Regions from separate parts of the Halomonas sp. NyZ770 genome, predicted to be linked through region 2. Evidence: predicted binding sites of a transcription regulator. Region 2 holds the regulator's gene; the other holds the start of a gene.

Region 1 (10,269 bases), 1.9 Mb from region 2:
GATTCCATGGCGCTATTGCCGATGTCGGTAGGCGCTTCGGGCTCATTGGGGTGCGCCAGTACCACCGCCAGAAATCCTTCGCCGTAATCGGCCAGCTTGCGCGCGCCGATGCCCGAGATGGCGCCCAGCGCCTGCAGCGTTTGCGGTTTTTGCGCTACCAGCTCGGCCAGGGTGGCGTCGTTGAAGATCACGTAGGCGGGTACGCCCTGGGCATCGGCTAGCGCTTTGCGATGCTGGCGCAGCGCTTCCCACAGTACGCCATGGCCCTTGGCGGCGGATGCCCCTTTGGCTCCGCGCCGCGCAGGCTTGCTGGGTTTGCGCAGGGTGAGACTTTGCTCGCCGCGCAGTATGGGCCTGGCGTTGGCGGTGAGCTTGATCGCGCCATGGCCCTCCATGTCCACGCTCAGATAGCCGCTGGCGATCAGCTGACGAAACAGCGCTTTCCACTCGCTGGCGGTGAGCTCCTGGCCGATGCCGAAGGTGCTCAGGCTGTCGTGGCCAAAGCGGCTGATACGCTCGTTGCGCTTGCCGAGCAGCACCTCCACCAGATAAGTGACGCCAAAGCGCTGTTCGGTGCGGTAGACACACGACAGCGCCTTCTGCGCGGCCACGGTGGCCTCCCAGGTGTCAGGCGGGGTGAGGCAGTTATCGCAGTTGCCGCAGGGTTCGTCTAGCGAATCGCCAAAGTAGTGGAGCAGCGCCTGACGGCGGCAGCTGATGATCTCGCAGAGCCCCAGCATGGCATCGAGCTTCTGTTGTTCGATGCGCTTCTGCTGGTCGGCGGCACTGGAGTCCTGCTGCATCTGGCGCAGGGTGATCACGTCCTGAAGGCCGTAGGCCATCCAGGCATCGGCGGGCAGCCCATCGCGTCCGGCGCGGCCGGTCTCCTGGTAGTAGGCTTCGATGCTTTTGGGCAGATTGAGGTGCGCCACGAAGCGCACGTCGGGTTTGTCGATGCCCATGCCGAAGGCAATGGTGGCGACGATCACCACGCCATCTTCGCGCAGAAAACGGGTTTGATGCTGCTGGCGCTGCTCGGCGGGCAGCCCGGCATGGTAGGGCAGCGCGGTGAGTCCCTGGCGCGCCAGCCAGGCGGCGGTTTCTTCCACCTTGCGCCGAGAGAGGCAGTAGACGATGCCTGCTTCGCCGTCGTGGTGCTCGCGTATGAAACTCAGCAGCTGCTCTTTGGCATTGCCCTGATTTTCTGCGATGTGGTAGCGAATATTGGGGCGGTCGAAACCGTTGTTGTAGAGCGCGGCTTCTTGAAGCTGCAGGTGCTCCATGATGTCGTGCCGGGTGGGCACGTCGGCGGTGGCGGTGAGCGCGATGCGCGGCACGTCGGGAAAACGCTGGTGCAGGTGGGAGAGCTGGCGATACTCGGGGCGGAAATCGTGCCCCCACTGGGAAACGCAGTGGGCCTCGTCAATGGCGAACAGCGCGATACGCGTCTGCTCCAGCAGCATCTGCATGCGCGCCGTGGCCAGCCGCTCGGGCGCGATGTAGAGCAGGTCCAGCTCGCCTGCGCGCAGGCGGTTCTCCACCTCCATCGCCTCATGCATCTCGAGGCTGGAGTTGAGGTAGGCGGCGCGCACCCCGTTCTGGATTAGCGCGGCCACCTGGTCCTGCATCAGCGCGATGAGCGGCGAGACCACGATGGCGGTGCCGGCGCGCAGCAGCGCCGGGATCTGATAGCACAGCGATTTGCCGCCGCCGGTGGGCATCAGCACCAGCGCGTCTCCGCCGCCCGTCACGTGCTCGATGATGGCCTGCTGGGGGCCACGAAAGCGCTCAAAGCCAAAGACTTCTTGCAGTACCTTGAGGGCTGCCGGGTCGCCGTGCATCGCTGCTCTCCTTGTCGTGTGCGTGAAGGCGAATTGTCGCACGAAAACCCGAGTGAGTTGGGTTAGCGAATCCCCGCCCGTAAAAACGACTGCACGAACTGGCGCTGGAACAGCAGAAAAGCCACCAGCAGCGGCGCAATACTCAGCAGCGTGGCAGCGCTGACGGTGGCCCAGTTGACGCCGGTTTCTGGCGCGGAGAACACGCCCAATCCCACCGTCAACGGGCGGCTCTCCACGGAGTTGGTCACCACCAGCGGCCACAGGAAGTTGTTCCAGTGGTGGCTGATCGACACCAGCCCGTAGGCCAGATAGGTGGGCTTGGCCAGCGGCACGTAGACCTTCCACAGAATTTCCAGCCAGCCACAGCCCTCGATACGGGCGGCGTCCTCCAGCTCTCGGGGGATGGTCTTGAAGGTCTGACGCAGCAGGAAAATGCCGAAGGCGCTGGCCACGTAGGGCAGGCCAATGCCGGTGATGGTATTGATCAGCCCCAGCTCGCTGGCGATACGGTAGTTTTCGACGATCAACACTTCGGGAAACACGAACAGCTGAATCAGTACCAGCATGAACAGCAGGTTCTTGCCGGGGATCGGAAAGCGGGCAAAGGCAAAGGCGGCCAGCGTGCAGACCACGAACTGGGCCAGTACCACGCCGGTCACCAGCGCGAAGGTGTTCAGGTAGTAACGTGCAAAGGGGGCCTGGGCCCAGGCGTTCGTGAAGTTGTCCAGCGTCAAAGGCGCCAGCAGGTCGAAACGTACCATGTAGGCGGGCGGGTGAATCGCGGCCCACACCGCGTAAAGCAGCGGAAAGATCCAGATCACGGCCAGCAGCCAGGCCGCCAGGGTTTCCAGGCGGGGCAGCGCCAGGGTGCGCCGTGGCGTCACCGGAAGAGAGGAGGTGCTCATTGGTAGTGCGTCCTGCGGTCCAGAATCGTGAACTTCAGCGTGGCCACCACCGCCAACACCAGCAGAATGACCACGGTGATGGTGGCCGCCATGGTGCGGTCGAAGAACGAAAAGGCGTTCTCGTAGACGTAATAAAGCAGCAGGTTGGTGGCGTTATTGGGCCCGCCCTTGGTCAGAATGAACAGGTGGTCGACCACCCGCACCGCATTGATCAGCGCGTTGATCAGTACGAACAGCGTGGTGGGCATCAGCAGGGGAAACGTCACTCGCCAAAAGAAGCTCCAGCGGCTCGTGCCCTCCAGGTCAGCGGCTTCCTTGAGCTCCGGGGGGATGGCCTGTAGCGCGGCCAGGTAGAAGATCATGAAAAAGCCCGCTTCTTTCCACACCGACATGACGATGACCGACCCCAGCGCCACGCCGGGGTCGCCCAGCCAGTTCACCCCGGCAAACCCCAGGGCGCCGAGCAGCTTGTTGAATAGCCCTATCTGCGGGGCGTAGAAAAACATCCAGATATTGGCGGCGGCGATCATGGGCAGAATGGTGGGCGTGAAATAGGCCATGCGAACCAGCCCGCGCCCAGGTAGGCGGGCATTGACCAGCAGCGCCATGCCCAGTGCCAGCGCCATGGAAGTGGGAACCGTGCCCAGCGCGTACAGCAGGTTGTTGCGGGCGACTTTCCAGAACGTCGGGTCGTCCATCAGCACGCGATAGTTGTCGAGCCCGACGAAGGCGGCGGGCTCGCCGCGAAAGCCGGGCAGAAAAAGGCTGTTGATCACGGTGGTGACCGTGGGCAAGTAGGCAAACGCAGTGAGCAGCAGCGCCGCGGGCAGAAGCAGCAGGGCGCCGTAAAGCTGCATCGTTCGATGGGCGTTCAGATTCATGGGGCCGCCGTGATGAGAAAAAGCCGGGGCGAACCCCGGCGAGCATGGAAACGTCCGCCTATCGGCACTTACCGGGCATAGCGGCGCAGCGCCGCATCGGCCTCACGCTGGGCCTGGCTCAGCGCGTCGGCAGGGCTCATTTGCCCTGTCAGTGCGGCTTGCACGGCGTTATCCAGGGCACGGCGCACGCGGCCACCCTGGTAGGTAGAGAGTTCGGCAGTGCCGTGTTCGAGCTGGTCCCGTGCCACGGCGGCAGGGGCGAATTCTTCCACGTAATGCTGCAATGCCTCGGTGTCATAGGCGGCGGGGCTGACGCCCATGTAGCCGGTTTCGATGGACCAGGCGGCGGCACGCTCGGGGGCGGTCATCCAGCGGATGAAGGTCATCGCTGCGCGCTGCTCCTCTTCACTGGCATCTTCGAAGATGTAGAAGTTGCCGCCACCGGTGGGGCTGCCGCGCTGGGTCTTCATGGGCAGCATGGCGACGCCAAACTCGAAATTGGCCTCGTTGCGTACCGCGGTCAGGTTACCCGTGGTGTGCCACATCATGGCGGTGGACTGCTCGAGGAAGTTCTGGCGCAGGGTACCCCACTCGATGGTGCCACTGGGCATGGCGTCATGCTCGGTGGCCAGCGACACCCAGTATTCGAGGGCTTCGATGGCGGCCGGGTCGTCAAAATAGACCTCGGTGCCATCGTCGTTCATCAGGCGATGGCCGTTCTGGAAGGCAAAGGCCTGGAACATCCAGTAGGGGTAGCCGGTGGATGGCACCATCACGCCCCACTGCTCACCGTTCGAGGCTTCGCGTACGGCGGCGGCCATCTCGGCCATCTCTTCCCAGTTTTCCGGCGGCGTTTCCGGGTCCAGGCCAGCGGCTGCAAAGGCGTCCTTGTTCCAGAACAGCACGATGGTGGAGCGCTGGAAGGGAATGCCGTAGGTCTTGCCATCCAACTGACCGTTCTCCATCAGGCCGGGGTAGAAGCCATCCAGCCACGCTTGCTCTTCCTCGGTGTCGATGAGGTCATCAAAGGCCACGATGGCGTTCTGCTCGATCAGCTCGTACAGGTCGATGGAGAACAGCACCGAGAGCTGAGGCGCATCCCCTGCTTCCATGGCGGACATGGCGCGCACGCGGGTGTCGTCGTAGTTGCCTGCGTAGATGGCTTCCACGTTGATGTCCGGATATTCGCTTTCGAATTCAGCCACCAGGCCATCGATCACGTCGGTCAGTGCGCCCCCCACCGACACCGGGTAGTACATCGTCAAATCGATGGTATCCGCCTGAACCTGAGCGGCGCCCAGTGCGCTGGCAAGCAGGGCGCCGGACATCAAGGGATGAGAAACTCGCATGGCTGACTCCTCGAAGAGTGGGTGATGTCGCAAGGGTTGTGGGGTGGTGAGCAAACTCAGTGCTGAAAAGAGCCCACCGTCGGCGGGCGCGGAATGGTGCGATACGGCGTGAGTTCCAGCGCCGACAGGTCGTCCCGGCGTGTGCCGGAGGGGTCGAACAGGTGGGCCTTGTCTGCCGACCAGAACAGTCGGCAGGGCTGGCCCGTCAGGCGGTGTTTGCCGCCCAGCCGCACACGCAGGGTGTGCTGCCCGACGCTCACATGGGCAATGGTGTCGGCGCCCAGATACTCTTCGCTTTCCACCTGGCCGGGCAGGCCAGCCGCCGAGGCCCCGCGCAGTTCGATATCCTCGGGGCGAATGCCCAACTGGCCGCCTGCCGCGGGCAACGGGGCAACGGGGGTGGTGGGTTCGCCTTCGATCACCGCTCCCTGTGCCCCGGCCACCAGCGGCAGCAGGTTCATGGCCGGGCTGCCGATGAAGCTGGCCGCGAAGGCGCTGGCGGGCTGGTTGTAAAGCTCGTCGGGTGTGCCGTCCTGCACGATATGTCCTTGTTGCATCAAGATCACACGGTCTCCCATGCTCATGGCCTCTACCTGGTCGTGAGTGACGTAAACCACCGTCATATCGAGTCGTGATTGCAGGGCTTTGATCTCCCTGCGCATATCGCTGCGCAGCCGCGCATCCAGGTTGGACAGCGGCTCGTCCATCAAACAGATGGGGTGTTCGGAAATGATGGCGCGCGCCAACGCCACCCGCTGGCGCTGACCGCCGGAAAGCTGTGCCGGTTTGCGGTGCAGATAATCCGTCAGGTCCACCAGCTCGGCCACCTGGGCCAGGCGCTGCTGCCGTTCTGCCTTCGCTACCTTGCGGCTGCGCAGGCCAAAGACGATATTGTCGGCCACGCTCAAGTGCGGAAATAGCGCATAGGACTGAAACACCATGCTCAGACCACGGTCGCCGGGCGGCAGGTGGGTCACGTCCCGTTCGCCGATATGGATGCGGCCACTGCTGGCGTCGTCCAGCCCTGCCAGCATGCGCAGGGTGGTGGATTTTCCACAGCCTGACGGCCCCAGCAGAATGACGAACTGCCCGGGCTGAATATCGAAGGAAATGTCGTTGACTGCCGTGGTCGCGCCCCAGTGCTTGGAGACGCCTGCCAGGCGAATGCGCGATTGGTTCATGGCTCTCATCCGTCATGCGTGGCGACGATCTAGAGTGAGAGCAAGGTGTTGCGTTTGTATGACGCCTGGATGTCAGGTTGATGTCGTGAGGCGGTCACGGGGTGATCTTGATGCCGTAACGCTGCAGGCGGCGCACGACGCTGGATTGGCTGATGCCCAAACGTTTGGCGATGGCATACGTGCTGGGCAGAGTGCTGCACAGTTGGCTCAAGGTCTCGCGCTCGATGCGCGCCAGGTACTCCTTCAGGCTTTCGTCCTGTTGCAGAGACGCTGCTGGGGACGTCAGCCACGCAGTGGGCAGCGGTGTGTCGGGTGGCTCAGAGGCCGAAGGTGCCGCGGGCGCTTCGATCTGGTCGCCGGGGCTTGAGAGCCAGGCTCTTTCCAGCCAGTTTTCCAGCTCCCGCACGTTGCCGGGCCAGTCGCTGCCCATCAGCGTCGACCAGGCCGGGTTACTGATGATTTTTTGGCGGCCATAGCGGTGGTTCAGCCGGGTCAGGCAGGCTTCCACCAGCACGGGAATGTCTTCGCGGCGCTCGCGTAGCGGGGGCAGCGTGATGGGGATGACGTTCAGACGATAGTAGAGGTCCAGCCTGAACAGGCCGGTTTCGACGCGTTTGGCCAAGTCCTGATTGGTCGCCACGACCAGCCGGAAGTTGACGCGACGAGCCCGCGTGTCGCCCAACCGGGTCAGGCTGCCATCCTGAATCACTTTCAGCAGTTTGGTCTGCATCAGCAGCGGCAGCTCGCCAATTTCATCCAGAAAGAGCGTACCCCCTTCGGCCTGCTCCAGCAGTCCGGCCTTGCCTTGCCGCGCGGCACCGCTGAAGGCGCCGGGCTGGTAGCCGAACATTTCCGACTCGAACAGGTTTTCCGGGATCGCTGCGCAGTTGACCTCGATGAACGGGCCATGATGGCGCTCGCTCCAGCGGTGGAGCTGCTTGGCAAAGGCCGTCTTGCCCACGCCAGACTCCCCCAGCATCAGCACGTTGGCATCCGATGGTGCCACGCGCTTGAGCAACAGGGCGATTTCCCGCATCACATGGCTTCTGACCTGAAGGTGGTCCAGCGCAGCATCCAGCGCTTGCTCTTCGGCATCGGGGGCGGCCTGGCTGCGCTTCAAGTGTTCACTAAAACGTTTTTGCAGCAGAGCGTATTCGTCCTGCAGCAGCTGAAGGTCGGTCAAATCCCGTGAGCGGCTGACAATGCGCTCCAGCTTGCCGTTGACGAACACGGGGTAGGCTTCGGCAATGACGCGGCGGCCCGTGCCGGTGATTTGCATTAGCTGAGCGGGCTGGCGAGTGCGGATGACTTCCATGGTGATGGACGGTTTCAGAACACCGGCGGCCTGGAGCTGTTGAACGCTGCTGGAAAGCAGCTCCTCCCGTGATACGCCGTATACCGCCTCGGCGCCGGGGCTGATATCCATAATCTGACCGTCGCCGCTGACGATAAAGAAGTGGTCATTGGCGGTTTCCACGATGGTTTGCAGTACGCGCCTGTCGATTTCACTCATGCGTTCCTCCTTATCTACCGCAGCCGCTTTTGTCTCGTTGGATGAACAGGGCGATGCAAATATGACTCATTGATTCATTTTTGCATCGTTTCATTGGCATTGCGATTCATTTTTGCATCGATGGGGCGGTAATCCTCCCTATTTATCAGCGCAGGTGACTTGGCATGGTCTGTGCAGTGGTCTGTGTATTGATCTGTGCATAAACGATGCATGAGCGATATGAGCTGGATAAATCGCTGAAGCGCCAGGCCCGTCAGGCTGGCCACAATAAATCCAAGGAGAGAACGATGTCGGAATTCAATCAGCCGCTGGGCGGCAACACCATGCCGCGCTTTGCAGGCCCTGCCACCATGATGCGCCTGCCCATGCAACAGAGCGCAGCAGGGTTGGACGCTGCGTTCATCGGCATTCCCATGGATATCGGCACCTCCAATCGCCCGGGTACCCGCCTGGGGCCACGCCAGATTCGCGATGAGTCGCGCATGTTGCGCCCCTACAACATGGCCACGGGGGCGGCTCCCTTCGAGCGGCTTCAGGTCGCCGATATCGGTGACGTGCCCATCAACACCTTTCATCTGCCGAAAAGCGTCGACATCATCACCGCCTTCTACGACGACGTGCTGAAGCACGACTGCATTCCTCTCACGCTGGGGGGCGAGCACACGCTGACGCTGCCGATTCTACGCGCCATGGCCAAAAAGCACGGTCCGGTGGGCTTGATTCATATCGATGCCCATGCGGATGTGAACGAGCACATGTTCGGTGAGCCCATTGCCCATGGCACGCCGTTCCGCCGTGCCCAGGAGGAAGGGCTGCTGGCCCGTGACAAGGTCGTGCAAATCGGCCTGCGTGGAACCGGCTATGCCCCGGAAGATTTCGACTGGTGCCGCAAGCAGGGTTTCCGCGTAGTGCCCGCCGAAGAGTGCTGGTACCGCTCGCTGGCGCCACTGATGGCCGAAGTGCGTGAGCAAATGGGCGATACCCCGGTGTACATCAGTTTCGACATCGATGGTCTGGACCCTTCGGTCGCCCCCGGTACCGGCACGGTGGAAATGGGAGGGCTGACCTCTGCTCAAGGGCTGGAAATCGTGCGCGGTGCCGCTGGCTTGAACATCGTGGGCGGGGACCTGGTCGAGGTGTCGCCGCCGTACGACCCCAGCGGCAACACGGCGCTGATGGGCGCCACGCTGCTGTATGAAATGCTTTGCGTACTGCCCGCAGCGCAACGCCGCCCGTAAGCGCTGCCTGCAAAAGTGCCTTGCACCAAGCGCCGACCTGACAAGGCGCGGATGACAATACACATGAAGGGGAGCGGTGCTCCCCTTCAGGACGCCGCCAGCCCACCTCCAATAATCACATCCAATAGGTGAACCGTATGTCACACTCTAAAGCGACGCCGGAAGCATCCGCTTCGTCCACGTCGATACCCCGCGTGCATCTGCTGAAGTTTCTGATTCCTTCGCTGATCGGCGTGCTGCTGTTTCTGATCCCTTTTCAGTTTGGTGAGACCGTCAATATCGGCATGGGGCTGATGGCCGATGGCCTGCAGACCCTGCTGGGTGGGGCGCTGCCTGCCATTGCGCTAGGCGTGCTGTGCGTTTCCGTGATGGTGACGCTGTACGTCAAGCTGGCAAAGCCCGCCTGGGCACGGCAAGGCCACTTCAAGGAGATGTTCGATGTGGGCCCCGTATGGATTGCCATGCGCGTTCTGGGGGCCGTCTTCGTCATCATGACCTTTTTTCAGGTCGGCCCTGAGTTCGTGACGGCGTCCTTTACCGGCGGCGTAATGCTGAACGATCTGGCACCGGTGCTGCTGACGTTCTTCTTTTTCGCTGCGCTGCTGCTGCCGTTTCTGGTCGAGTTTGGTTTCATGGAGTTTATTGGCACCATGGTGCGCAAGCCGTTTCGCGTCATCTTCAACCTGCCGGGTCGCAGTGCCATCGATGCCACCGCTTCCTGGATGGGTTCGGGCACGGTGGGCGTGCTGATCACCTCGCAGCAGTACGAACAGGGCTTTTACAACGGCCGTGAAGCCTCGGTCATTGCCACCAACTTTTCGGTAGCGTCGATTGCGTTCAGTCTGCTGGTGGTCAATTTCGTCAATCTCAATCACCTGTTCATACCGTTCTACTTTACCGTCGTCGTATCCGGGTTGATCGCGGCGGTGATTGTGTCGCGTATCCCGCCGCTGTCGCGTAAATCCGATGACTACCACGAGCCGGTGGGCTGCCAGCTGAGCGAAGAGCGCACTGACAACGTGGGGTTGCTGCGTTACAGCCTGCTGCAGGCCACCCGCCGTGCGGCGGGCGCACCCGGGCCAAAAGCGCTGGCCCGGCTGGCGCTGCTCAACGTCATCGACATCTTCCTGACGCTGTTGCCGCTGGTATTCGCGATTGGCACCGTGGCGCTGATTCTGGCCGAGTTCACGCCGCTGTTTACCTGGCTCTCGTACCCCATGGTGCCGGTGCTGGAGCTGCTGCGCATTCCTGAAGCCCAGGCGGCTGCACCTGCCACGCTGGTAGGCTTCGCGGACATGTTCCTGCCTGCGGTGCTGGCTACCAACATCGAAAGCGAGCTGACCCGCTTCGTGATTGCCTGC
Region 2 (10,269 bases):
GGCAAACGCATCGGCCCCGACGTTCTGGCGGCCGAAGCCGTGCGTATAATGGAAGATAGTCGTATCACGGCGCTGGCCGTGGTCGATGAACAGCAGCGCCCGATTGGCGCTCTGCATATGCATGACCTGCTGGCAAGCGGCGTTATCTGACCCATGATCCAATGATGGATGATACGGAGGCTCTATGGCCCTACCTGACGCACTTTTAGATCGTATACGCCGTGTAAAACTGCTGGCCCTGGACGTGGACGGCGTGCTGACCGACGGCCGCCTGTACTTCCAGGCCGATGGCATCGAAATCAAGGCCTTTCACACCCAGGATGGCCACGGGCTGAAGCTGCTCAAACGGGTCGGCATTCACGTCGCGCTGATTACCGGCCGTGACTCTCCCATGGTCAGCCAGCGTGCCGCAGCGCTGGGCATCAGCCATGTCTACCAAGGCTGTGAAGACAAGCTCGCCACCCTGCGCGGGCTATGCCAACGGTTAGACATTACCCTGGAACAGGTTGCGTTCTGTGGCGACGACCTCCCGGACCTCGCGCCGATCAAGCGCTCCGGCGTCGGCATCACTGTGCCCAACGCCCCCGACTACATGCACACCCACGCCGACTGGATTACCGATCGCCTGGGCGGGCATGGCGCCGTGCGCGAAATCTGTGACACGCTGCTCACCAGCCAGGGGCACTGGGACGCCGTACTCGACACTTATCTGCACGGTTCCGTCTGAATGGGCATCAGGGTGAGAAAACGCGTCTGGCTGTCGGGCCTGGTCATCACCCTGGGTGGGCTGTTGGTGTGGCTGGATCCACGCGCCCCTCAACAGCGTGAAGTAGACCCCGAGGCCCAGGCCCAAGAGCCCGGGCACGTGCTGGAAAATGCCGAAATCACCCTGTTCGGTGAAGACGGCACGCTTCAGCAATCCTTGGTGGCACCGCGTCTGGTACATACCCCGCAGGCGGCCATGACCCACGTCACGTCACCACGCGCCACCCTGTTCGACAGCGAGCAGCGTGAATGGCTGGCCATTGCCGACACCGGCACCTTGAACATGGACTCCCAGGCGCTGACCCTGGCCGGATCCGCACGCCTGCTGGCGCCGGACGAAGGCTGGCAGCTGGATACCGACCTGCTGCACTATGATGGACTGGAGCGTCATGCCTGGAGCGACACCCCTGTGATACTGCAGCAGCCACCTCAACGCATCGAAGCCTCACGCATGGATGTCTGGCTGGACGACAGCCGTGTCAGTTTGATCGATAACGTGCGCGGCGTGCATCCGCCCGCCCCCCAATCTTCTCAGGAGTCGCCATGAACGCCCTGCTTCGTACGGCACTGTTCGCCCTTGCCGTTCCCATGGTGGTAGGCGTACTGCCTGCCGCCGCTCAACAACAGGCCCCCGTTGAAGTGGAAGCCGACCGCCTGGACCTGGACCAACGTGCGGGCACGGCGGTCTATACCGGCAACGTCGACATTCGCCAAGGTGAAATGCAGCTGCGCGGAGAGCGTGTCGAAATTCATCGCAACGAGGCGGGCGAGCTCTCCCGGGCCGTCGCCACGGGCGAGCGTGCCTACCTGCGCAACCAGCTGGAAGACCAGACGACGCCCATGGAAGGCTGGGCGCGGCGCATCGTCTACCATGTGTCCGAGCGGCGTGTAGAGCTGATCGACCAGGCCGAACTGACCCAGCAAGGGGATCGCTTCCAGGGTGGACGGCTCGAATACTTCATCGACCGCGGGGTGGTCCAAGCACGCTCCGATGTCAGCGGCAGCGCACCGCAACGCATCCGCATGACCTTACAGCCCGAGCAATAGAGAGAGCCCCTCGTGACAGCCATCAGCCCCGACACTGCAGCGGTCAAGACGCTCCATGCACAGCATCTGGCCAAGAGTTACAAGCGCCGCCGCGTGGTCAAGGATATCAACCTGGAAATTGCCCAAGGCAGTGTCGTTGGCCTGCTAGGCCCCAACGGCGCAGGCAAGACCACCTCGTTCTACATGATCGTCGGCCTGGTGAAGGCCGATGCTGGCAAAGTGGGCATCGACGATCTCGACCTGACCCGGGCGCCGATGCATGAACGTGCCCTGGCAGGCATCGGCTACCTGCCTCAGGAAGCATCGATCTTTCGCAAACTGTCGGTGGCCGACAATATCATGGCCATTCTGGAAACGCGTCGTGAGCTCGACCGCAGCAGCCGAGAAGCCAAGCTCGAATCTCTGCTGGAAGATTTTCACATCACCCACATTCGCGACAACCTGGGCATGAGCCTCTCGGGCGGCGAGCGGCGGCGGGTGGAGATCGCCCGCTCGCTGGCCACCGAACCTGCCTTCATTCTGCTGGATGAACCATTTGCCGGCGTCGACCCCATTTCCGTGGGCGATATCAAATCGATCATACGCGCCCTCAAGAAGCGTCATATTGGCGTCCTCATCACCGACCACAACGTGCGTGAAACTCTGGATATCTGCGATATTGCCTACATTGTTGGCGACGGACACATCATCGCCAGTGGAAACCCCCAGGAAATCCTCAATAACCAGAAGGTACGCGACGTCTATCTGGGCGCCGACTTCCGGCTTTAAACAATGGCCCACGAAGACATTTTATTTAGTGGCATGCTTATTGCACTTGCACCAAACGGAGACTCGCTCTAGGGTGGAGCTTTCTGATTAACGAGTGGTTCTCAGATGGTCATGAAAGCTTCTCTTCAACTGCGCATCGGCACACAGCTGACCATGACACCTCAGCTGCAGCAGGCCATTGCGCTGCTTCAGCTATCGACGCTGGACCTTCGTCAAGAAATTCAGCAGGCGCTGGATGCCAACCCCATGCTCGAGCAGGAAGATGAGTTTGGCGAACAGGCCGTCAGCGAGCCTCAGGAAGCCGAGTGGGCAGACAGCATCCCCAGCGAGCTTTCCGTAGACAGCGACTGGTCCGACACGTACCAGGACATGGGGAGCATGGGCGGCAGCAGCGAAGGCCCGGACTTCGAGCGTCAGGCGGCGGGGCAGAGCCTGCACGGTCACCTGCTTTGGCAATTGGCCATGACCGACTTCTCCTCCCGTGAACATGCCATCGCCGAAAGCCTCATCGATGCGCTGGATGCCAACGGCTACCTGACCCAGCCTCTCAACGACATTCGCGAGGGGCTCAAGGCACAAGGCCACGACGGCCTGAGCCAGCGCGAGGTCGAAAACACCCTGCTGCGCCTTCAGCAGTTCGAACCCACCGGAGTATTTGCCCGTGACCTGCGGGAGTGCTTGATGCTGCAGCTGGCCTCGCTGCCCGAAGACACCCCGCTGCTGATGCCTGCCAAACGCCTGGTACGCCAGTTTCTCGAAGCCCTTGGCAAGGACGACATGCGCTTGCTGAAGCGACGCCTGAGCCTCGACGACGAGCAGTTGGACGATGTCATCCGTTTAATCCGCAGCCTTGACCCCAGGCCTGGAAGCGCCTACGGCATCACCGACGACAGCTATGTCACGCCAGATCTGGTGGTACGCCACGATCACGAGGGCTGGCACCTGGAACTCAACCCGGAAGCGCTGCCTCGACTGCGTATTCAGCCCGACTACGCCAGCCTGATCAAACGCGCCGACAAGAGCCAGGACAACCAGTTTCTGAAAGAGCATCTCCAGGAGGCTCGCTGGCTGATCAAAAGCCTTTCGAGCCGCAACGACACCCTGCTGCGCGTGGGGCGCGAGATCATTGCTCGGCAGATCGGCTTTCTGGAGCATGGCGAAGAAGCCATGAAACCGCTGATTCTGGCCGATATCGCCGAAGCGGTGGAGATGCATGAATCGACCATCTCGCGGGTCACTACCCAGAAATACATTCATACCCCGCGCGGGGTGTTCGAGCTCAAGTACTTCTTCTCCAGCCAAGTCAGCGGCCAGGAAGGTGGCGACAGCCATTCCAGCACGGCCATTCGAGCACGCATCAAGAAACTGATTCAGGACGAGCCTCCGGGCAAGCCACTCTCCGACAGCCGTCTGGTCACCCTGCTGGAAGCGGGCGGCATTACCGTGGCCCGCCGCACCGTGGCCAAGTACCGTGAGTCGATGGGTATACCTTCGTCGAGTGAGCGCCGTCGTTTACGCTAGTTAAACGCTCTCGCCCAACAAACTCTCGACGAGGGCTTTGCAATGGCCCAAAAAGGGTTACAATCGAAGTACAGTCCGATGGATAAGGAGCACGTCAATGCAAGTAAACATCACTGGTCATCACGTTGAACTGACTGACGCCTTGCGTGACTACGTAAACGAAAAGCTGGAACGCGTTGAACGTCACTACGACAACATCACGACCGTCCAGGTCACCTTATCTGTTGAAAAGGAGCGCCAGCAAGCCGCCTGCACCCTGCACGCAGCAGGAGCCGACCTTCATGCCGAAGCGCTGGACAACGACATGTACGCAGCCATTGACGCCCTGGCGGACAAAATCGACCGTCAGCTCGTAAAACACAAGGAAAAAGCACAAGCCCGCGCCCAAGGCGCTGGCGTGCGTTAACCCGATGACGTTGGAAACCATTCTCCCCCCGGAGCGCGTGCTGTACGACGTGCCCGGGGGCAGCAAAAAAAGGGTGCTGGAGTTTTTCAGCACCTTTATCGCTCAAAACACGCCCAGCCTGGATAGCCAGGAAGTCTTCAGTCGATTGATTGGCCGTGAACGGCTGGGCAGTACCGGCATCGGCAATGGCGTGGCCATTCCCCACGCACGCAGTCCTCACTGCAGCACGCCCATTGCCGGTTTTCTCAAGCTGGCCGAACCCGTCGACTTCGATGCCATCGATGGTGACCCCGTCGATCTGGTGTTCGTGCTGCTGGTACCCGAAGAAGCCGATGATACGCATTTGGCGCTATTGGGTCAGGTCGCCACGATCATGAACGACGCAGCCACACGCCAGCAATTGCGCAATGTCAGCAGCCAGCGTGAACTGCTGACGCTGTTGACCGATAAGATTCGCGAGCAGGCTGCCTAGCGCAGCCTTTGCCGGGCAGCAAGGCCGTCGGTAACCCCCTATTCCTTCTCAAGCCAAGAGAGATGCGCTATGCAGCTGGTGATCATTAGCGGCCGTTCAGGGTCCGGTAAGTCCATCGCCCTACAGGCGCTGGAAGATCTTGGCTATTACGCCATCGACAACCTGCCTGCCATGCTGCTGGGCTCGCTGGTCGATGAACTGCGTCAACAGGGGGGGCGTACTCATTTGGCCGTCAGCATCGATGCGCGCAACTTGCCTACTGCACTGGAACAGTTGCCTGCTCTGCTGGAAGAACTACGCCAGCGTCAGATCCGTTTTCAGGTCATCTACCTGACCACGGACGCTCGCATTCTGCTGGAGCGCTACTCGGCCACCCGTCGGCGCCACCCGCTGACGCGCGATAGCGACATGACCCTGGAAGAGGCCATCAACAAGGAAGAAGAAACCCTGCTCGAGATTCGGGACCTGGCTGACCTGCTGATCGACACGTCGCGTCTTTCGGTACACGACCTACGCCGCCGCATCACCGATCAGGTTGCTCATCAGCGGCGTGACCAGTTGACCCTGACGTTCGAATCTTTCGGCTACAAACGGGGCGTACCCATGGATGCCGATATCGTGTTCGACGTGCGCTGCCTGCCCAACCCCTACTGGGACCCCAGCTTGCGGCAGTTCACCGGACGCGACGCCAACATCAAGGCCTTCTTGAGCGGCTACACCATCGTCGATGACATGCGTGACGATATTCATGCCTGGCTGGAGAAATGGCTACCTGCTTACCAAAGCAGTCAACGCAGCTATATGACCGTGGCCATTGGCTGTACCGGCGGACAGCATCGCTCTGTCTACATGGTCGAGCAACTGGCGCAATCGCTGGTCAAGCGCACTGGCGCTATTCAGCTCAGACACCGGGAATTGGGCTTGCAGTACACGCTGAGCGAATTACCCGCTACCGTCGATGCCGCTTCTTCCACCCCTCCCAGCGACACGACGTCGCCCTGATATCACTCGGCAAAAAGGAACCAGAGTGCCTGAAAGAACCTTAACGCTGACCAACCAACGCGGCCTTCATGCCCGCGCCGCCACCAAACTGGTCAAGTGCGGCCAGCAGTTTTCAGCCCGCATTCACGTGTACAAACAGCAGCAAAAGGCCGATGCGGCCAACATCATGTCGCTGCTGATGCTGGCGGCCCCCTGCGGTACGTCACTCACCATTACCGCAGAAGGTGAAGACGCCGACCAGGCCCTCGATGCCATCCAGGCCCTGTTCGACGCCCGCTTCGACGAGGATCAGTAACCCTCGTCAGCTGCCCGCCACCGTCATGGCGTCCACCAGCCAGCTGCCGGTATGAATGCTGCCACGCGTATCGGTATCATCGCCAATCCCCATCAGGCCAGCGAACATGGTGTTGAGATTGCTGGCAATGGTGAACTCTTCGATGGGGTACTGTACCTCGCCATTCTCCACCCAGAAACCGGCCGCACCGCGAGAGTAGTCACCCGTCACAGCATTGACCCCCTGCCCCATCAGCTCGGTGACCCAAATACCCCGCCCCATCTGCTGCAACAGCTCGTGACGCGGTGTCAGCGGGGCCAACAGACGCAGGTTACGCGCTCCGCCAGCGTTCCCCGTCGACTGCATACCCAGGCGACGCGCGCTGTAGGCAGACAGCATGTAGCTGGCGATCCTGCCCTGCTCGATGAAACGGTTATCTCGGGTCTGCACACCCTCGGCGTCGAAGGGCGAGCTGGCCGTGGCGCCGACTTCCATGGGGCGCTCCTCCAGCCCCATCCACTCCGGGAAAAGCGGGCTGCCCAGGCGATCACACAAGAACGATGCTTCACGATATAACGCCCCGCCCGCCAACGCGCCCATCAGGTGGCCTACCAGGCCTGCGGCCAGGGTTGGGTCGAACAGCACGGGAAACGTACCGGTGGGCGGCTTGCGCGCACCCAGCCGCCGCAGGGTGCGTGCGGCCGCTTCGCGCCCGACGTCCTCCGGGTCACGCAGCTGTACGGGATTGCGTGCCGACGTGTAGTCATAGTCGCGCTGCATACCCTTGTCATCCTGGGCGATCAGCATGCAGGACAGCGAATGGCTGCTGCCCTTTTGGGTACCTAGAAAGCCATGGCTATTGGCGTAGACCCGCACGCCCTCGCCACTGGACAACGAGGCACCTTCGGACTGGTGAATACCGTCCACGCTGCGCCCGGCCTGTTCACAGCGCAGCGCCAGCTCGATGGCCTGCTCGGTCGAGAGCGCCCACGGGTGGTGCACCTTGAGATCCGGCATCCGGGTCGCCATCAGCGCAGCGTCTGCCAACCCGGCAGCAGGGTCTTCGCCGGTATAGCGCGCAATTGCCAGGGCCTTTTCCACCGTGGCGCGCAGCGAGGCGCTGCTGGCATCCGTGGAGGAGGCGCTCCCCTTGCGCTGGCCAACGTAGACCGTAATGGCGATTCCCTGGTCACGGGAAAGCTCGACGGTCTCGACCTCGCCGAGCCGTACGCTGACGCCCACCCCCTGGTCGACACTGGCGCCTACTTCAGCGGCATCGGCGCCCAGCGTTTTCGCCAGGCCAAGGGCTTCTTCCGCCCGCTGGGCCAGTAGCGCCTGTTGCGCTGCTGCATCAAATGCCTGTGCCATGTGGTCTCCTTTTCGCCTCAATTGCATTGGCGAATCAATGTTATGGTCGCAGCCTGATATAATGCTGCCGACGAATCCAAATCAGTGAGTGTCTGTATGCCTAAGCAACGCCCCGAGCCCCTCGATATTGACGAGCAGGAAGAGCGTCCCAGTAAATCCCAGCTCAAGCGTGAAATGCATGCTCTTCAGGCGCTTGGCGAAACCTTGATTGCCATGAAACCCGCCGAACGAGCGCGTTTTCCGCTGTCTGACGACATGTTGCGGGCCATCGAGGAAACCTCGCGCATCCGCTCCCATGAAGGCCGCCGCCGCCACATGCAGTACGTGGGCAAGCTGATCCGCAAGGAGGATCTAGCCGCCATCCAGGGGGTATTCGATGCCATCGAGCAAGAGAAAGAGCAGCGCGACCATGCCTTTCACCGCCTGGAAAAGTGGCGTGATCGGCTGGTCGACGAGGGTGACGACGCCGTCGACCTGTTCCTTGCCGACTACCCCGATGCCGACCGCCAGACCCTGCGTCAGCTGGTGCGTAACGCCCGCAAGGAGCGTGAGCAAGGTAAACCGCCGACCAGCGCGCGCAAGCTGTTCAAGCACTTGCGCGATACGCTGGCGCTCTGACCCCCACACCAACGATGACGAGCTGCGCTGTCTGACTAGCCGGATTGCGTGCCACCGACGGTCAGCTCGTCCAGCTTGAGGGTGGGCTGCCCAACGCCTACCGGCACGCCCTGGCCCTCCTTGCCGCATACGCCAATCCCGGTATCCATGGCCAGGTCATGGCCAATCATGGACACTCGTCCCATCGCCTCAGGGCCATTGCCGATCAGCGTGGCGCCCTTGACTGGCGAGGTGATGCGGCCATCTTCGATCAGGTAGGCTTCGCTGGCTGAAAACACGAACTTGCCCGACGTGATATCTACCTGCCCGCCACCGAAGCTGACCGCGTAAAGGCCGCGCTTGACGCTCTTGATGATGTCTTCCGGCGCATCTTGCCCGGCCAGCATCACCGTGTTGGTCATACGCGGCATCGGCAGGTGGGCAAAGGACTCACGCCGCGCGTTCCCGGTTGGCGCCATGTTCATCAACCGCGCGTTCAGCTTGTCCTGCATGTAGCCGGTGAGGATGCCATCCTCGATCAGGGGGGTGTACTGGCCCGGCGTGCCCTCGTCATCGACGCTGAGCGCCCCGCGGCTATCCATGACCGTGGCATCGTCTACCACAGTGACGCCCTTGGCCGCCACGCGCTGGCCCATTCGCCCGGCGAAAGCCGAGCTTCCCTTGCGATTGAAGTCACCCTCCAGGCCGTGCCCGACCGCCTCGTGCAAGAGGATGCCGGGCCATCCAGCGCCAAGCACCACGGGCATCTGTCCAGCGGGTGCATCCACCGCTTCCAGGTTGACCAGCGCCTGACGCACGGCCTCCTGGGCATAGCGCTCGGCCACCCCCTCATCGCGCAGGCGAGCCATGGAGTAGCGCCCACCGCCACCGGCGCTACCGCGCTCCCGACGGCCATTCTTGGCCGCGATCACGCTGACATTGAAACGTACCAGCGGTCGCACGTCCGCCGCCAGGGTACCGTCGCTAGCGCGCACCAGCACGACTTCGTAGGTGCCGGACAGCGAGGCACTGACCTGGCTGATGCTGGGGTCGGCAGCGCGCGCGACGCGGTCGGCCTGCTTCAGCATGGCCACCTTCTCCTCGGCGCTCAGCCCTGCCAGCGGGTCGATACCTGCATAGCGCGCCGCTGCGCTTACCGGCACGACACGCTGGCCAGGCAACTGCTTGCCACTGCGCACGATGCCCGACGCGGTGCGTCCGGTATCCATCAGAGCATCGGCAGTAATCTGGTTGGAGTAGGCAAAGCCGGTTTTTTCACCGGCCAGCGCCCGCACACCGACCCCGCCATCGATGTTGTAACTCGCTTCCTTGACCTCACCGTCTTCCAGCACCCACCCCTCCTGCCAGGTGCGCTGAAAGTAAAGGTCAGCATAATCGATGCCTGCCCCCATGGCGTAGCCAAGGCCCGTATCCAGGGCTTCCAGATCGAGACCACCCGGCGTTAGCAAAATGGAAATTGCAGACTCTATATCGCTTGTGTGTGCGGTCATTGAGGGCCTTCTAAAGTAACCTGCGGCGAGGTCCAGGGACCTCGCACGCGATAATGAATGGTGGTGGCCTGGGCCAGTGCGTCACCAAAAAGCCGGTCGGCAATAAAGAGCGCCCCACCGACGATGGGAGCACCCACCGCGATTGCAGCGATAGGCAGACTTTGGCTCACTGGCAGTGTGACGCCAAGACGCTGATCGAGTTCGCGCTGCAAGAGATTAACATTTCCTGTCAGCGTAAAGGTCGTGGCAGGGGCATCAATTTGTAGGGGGCCACGCAGCAACAGCTGCCCTTGGGCCACGTCTGCCGTGCCATGCACCCGATCGAACGCCGTCCCTTGCCCGGTCACATCCGAAAAATCAAAGCGCAGTCTGCGCAGAATGTTATCGAAGTTGAGCAGCCCCACCAGCCGAGCAGGTGCCGAGTCGAGCATCACGAAGCGCCCGTCACGAATATCCGTGCTCAGCTCCCCACCTGCGCGGGCCAGCGCAAACTGCCAGGGCGCCCCCGCCCAGGCAAGCTCGGCGGCCACGTTGGTGG

The links. Region 2 encodes sigma-54, which starts transcription at its own class of promoters, with help from an activator protein. Its sites were predicted from a motif close to TGGCACNNNNNTTGCTNT; they were not measured.
Region 1: speB (agmatinase) is a predicted target of sigma-54. The motif match lies at 7,831-7,848, and genes of this name have one in related genera.

What each region holds. Positions count from the first base shown of each region.
Region 1 covers NZ_CP085143.1:3,434,073-3,444,341, reverse strand. Annotated here, with positions in the region: gene recQ (DNA helicase RecQ) at 1-1,841, opposite strand, end outside; gene LG409_RS15885 (carbohydrate ABC transporter permease) at 1,904-2,746, opposite strand; gene LG409_RS15880 (carbohydrate ABC transporter permease) at 2,743-3,627, opposite strand; gene LG409_RS15875 (ABC transporter substrate-binding protein) at 3,696-4,955, opposite strand; gene LG409_RS15870 (ABC transporter ATP-binding protein) at 5,033-6,157, opposite strand; gene LG409_RS15865 (sigma-54 interaction domain-containing protein) at 6,252-7,670, opposite strand; gene speB (agmatinase) at 7,958-8,908, shown strand; gene LG409_RS15855 (YjiH family protein) at 9,046-10,269, shown strand, end outside.
Region 2 covers NZ_CP085143.1:1,526,136-1,536,404, reverse strand. Annotated here, with positions in the region: gene LG409_RS06990 (KpsF/GutQ family sugar-phosphate isomerase) at 1-150, shown strand, start outside; gene LG409_RS06985 (KdsC family phosphatase) at 185-727, shown strand; gene lptC (LPS export ABC transporter periplasmic protein LptC) at 728-1,312, shown strand; gene lptA (lipopolysaccharide transport periplasmic protein LptA) at 1,309-1,812, shown strand; gene lptB (LPS export ABC transporter ATP-binding protein) at 1,834-2,580, shown strand; gene LG409_RS06965 (RNA polymerase factor sigma-54) at 2,686-4,101, shown strand; gene hpf (ribosome hibernation-promoting factor, HPF/YfiA family) at 4,199-4,507, shown strand; gene ptsN (PTS IIA-like nitrogen regulatory protein PtsN) at 4,512-4,979, shown strand; gene rapZ (RNase adapter RapZ) at 5,049-5,981, shown strand; gene LG409_RS06945 (HPr family phosphocarrier protein) at 6,007-6,276, shown strand; gene pmbA (metalloprotease PmbA) at 6,283-7,623, opposite strand; gene yjgA (ribosome biogenesis factor YjgA) at 7,720-8,241, shown strand; gene tldD (metalloprotease TldD) at 8,277-9,731, opposite strand; gene LG409_RS06925 (YhdP family phospholipid transporter) at 9,728-10,269, opposite strand, start outside.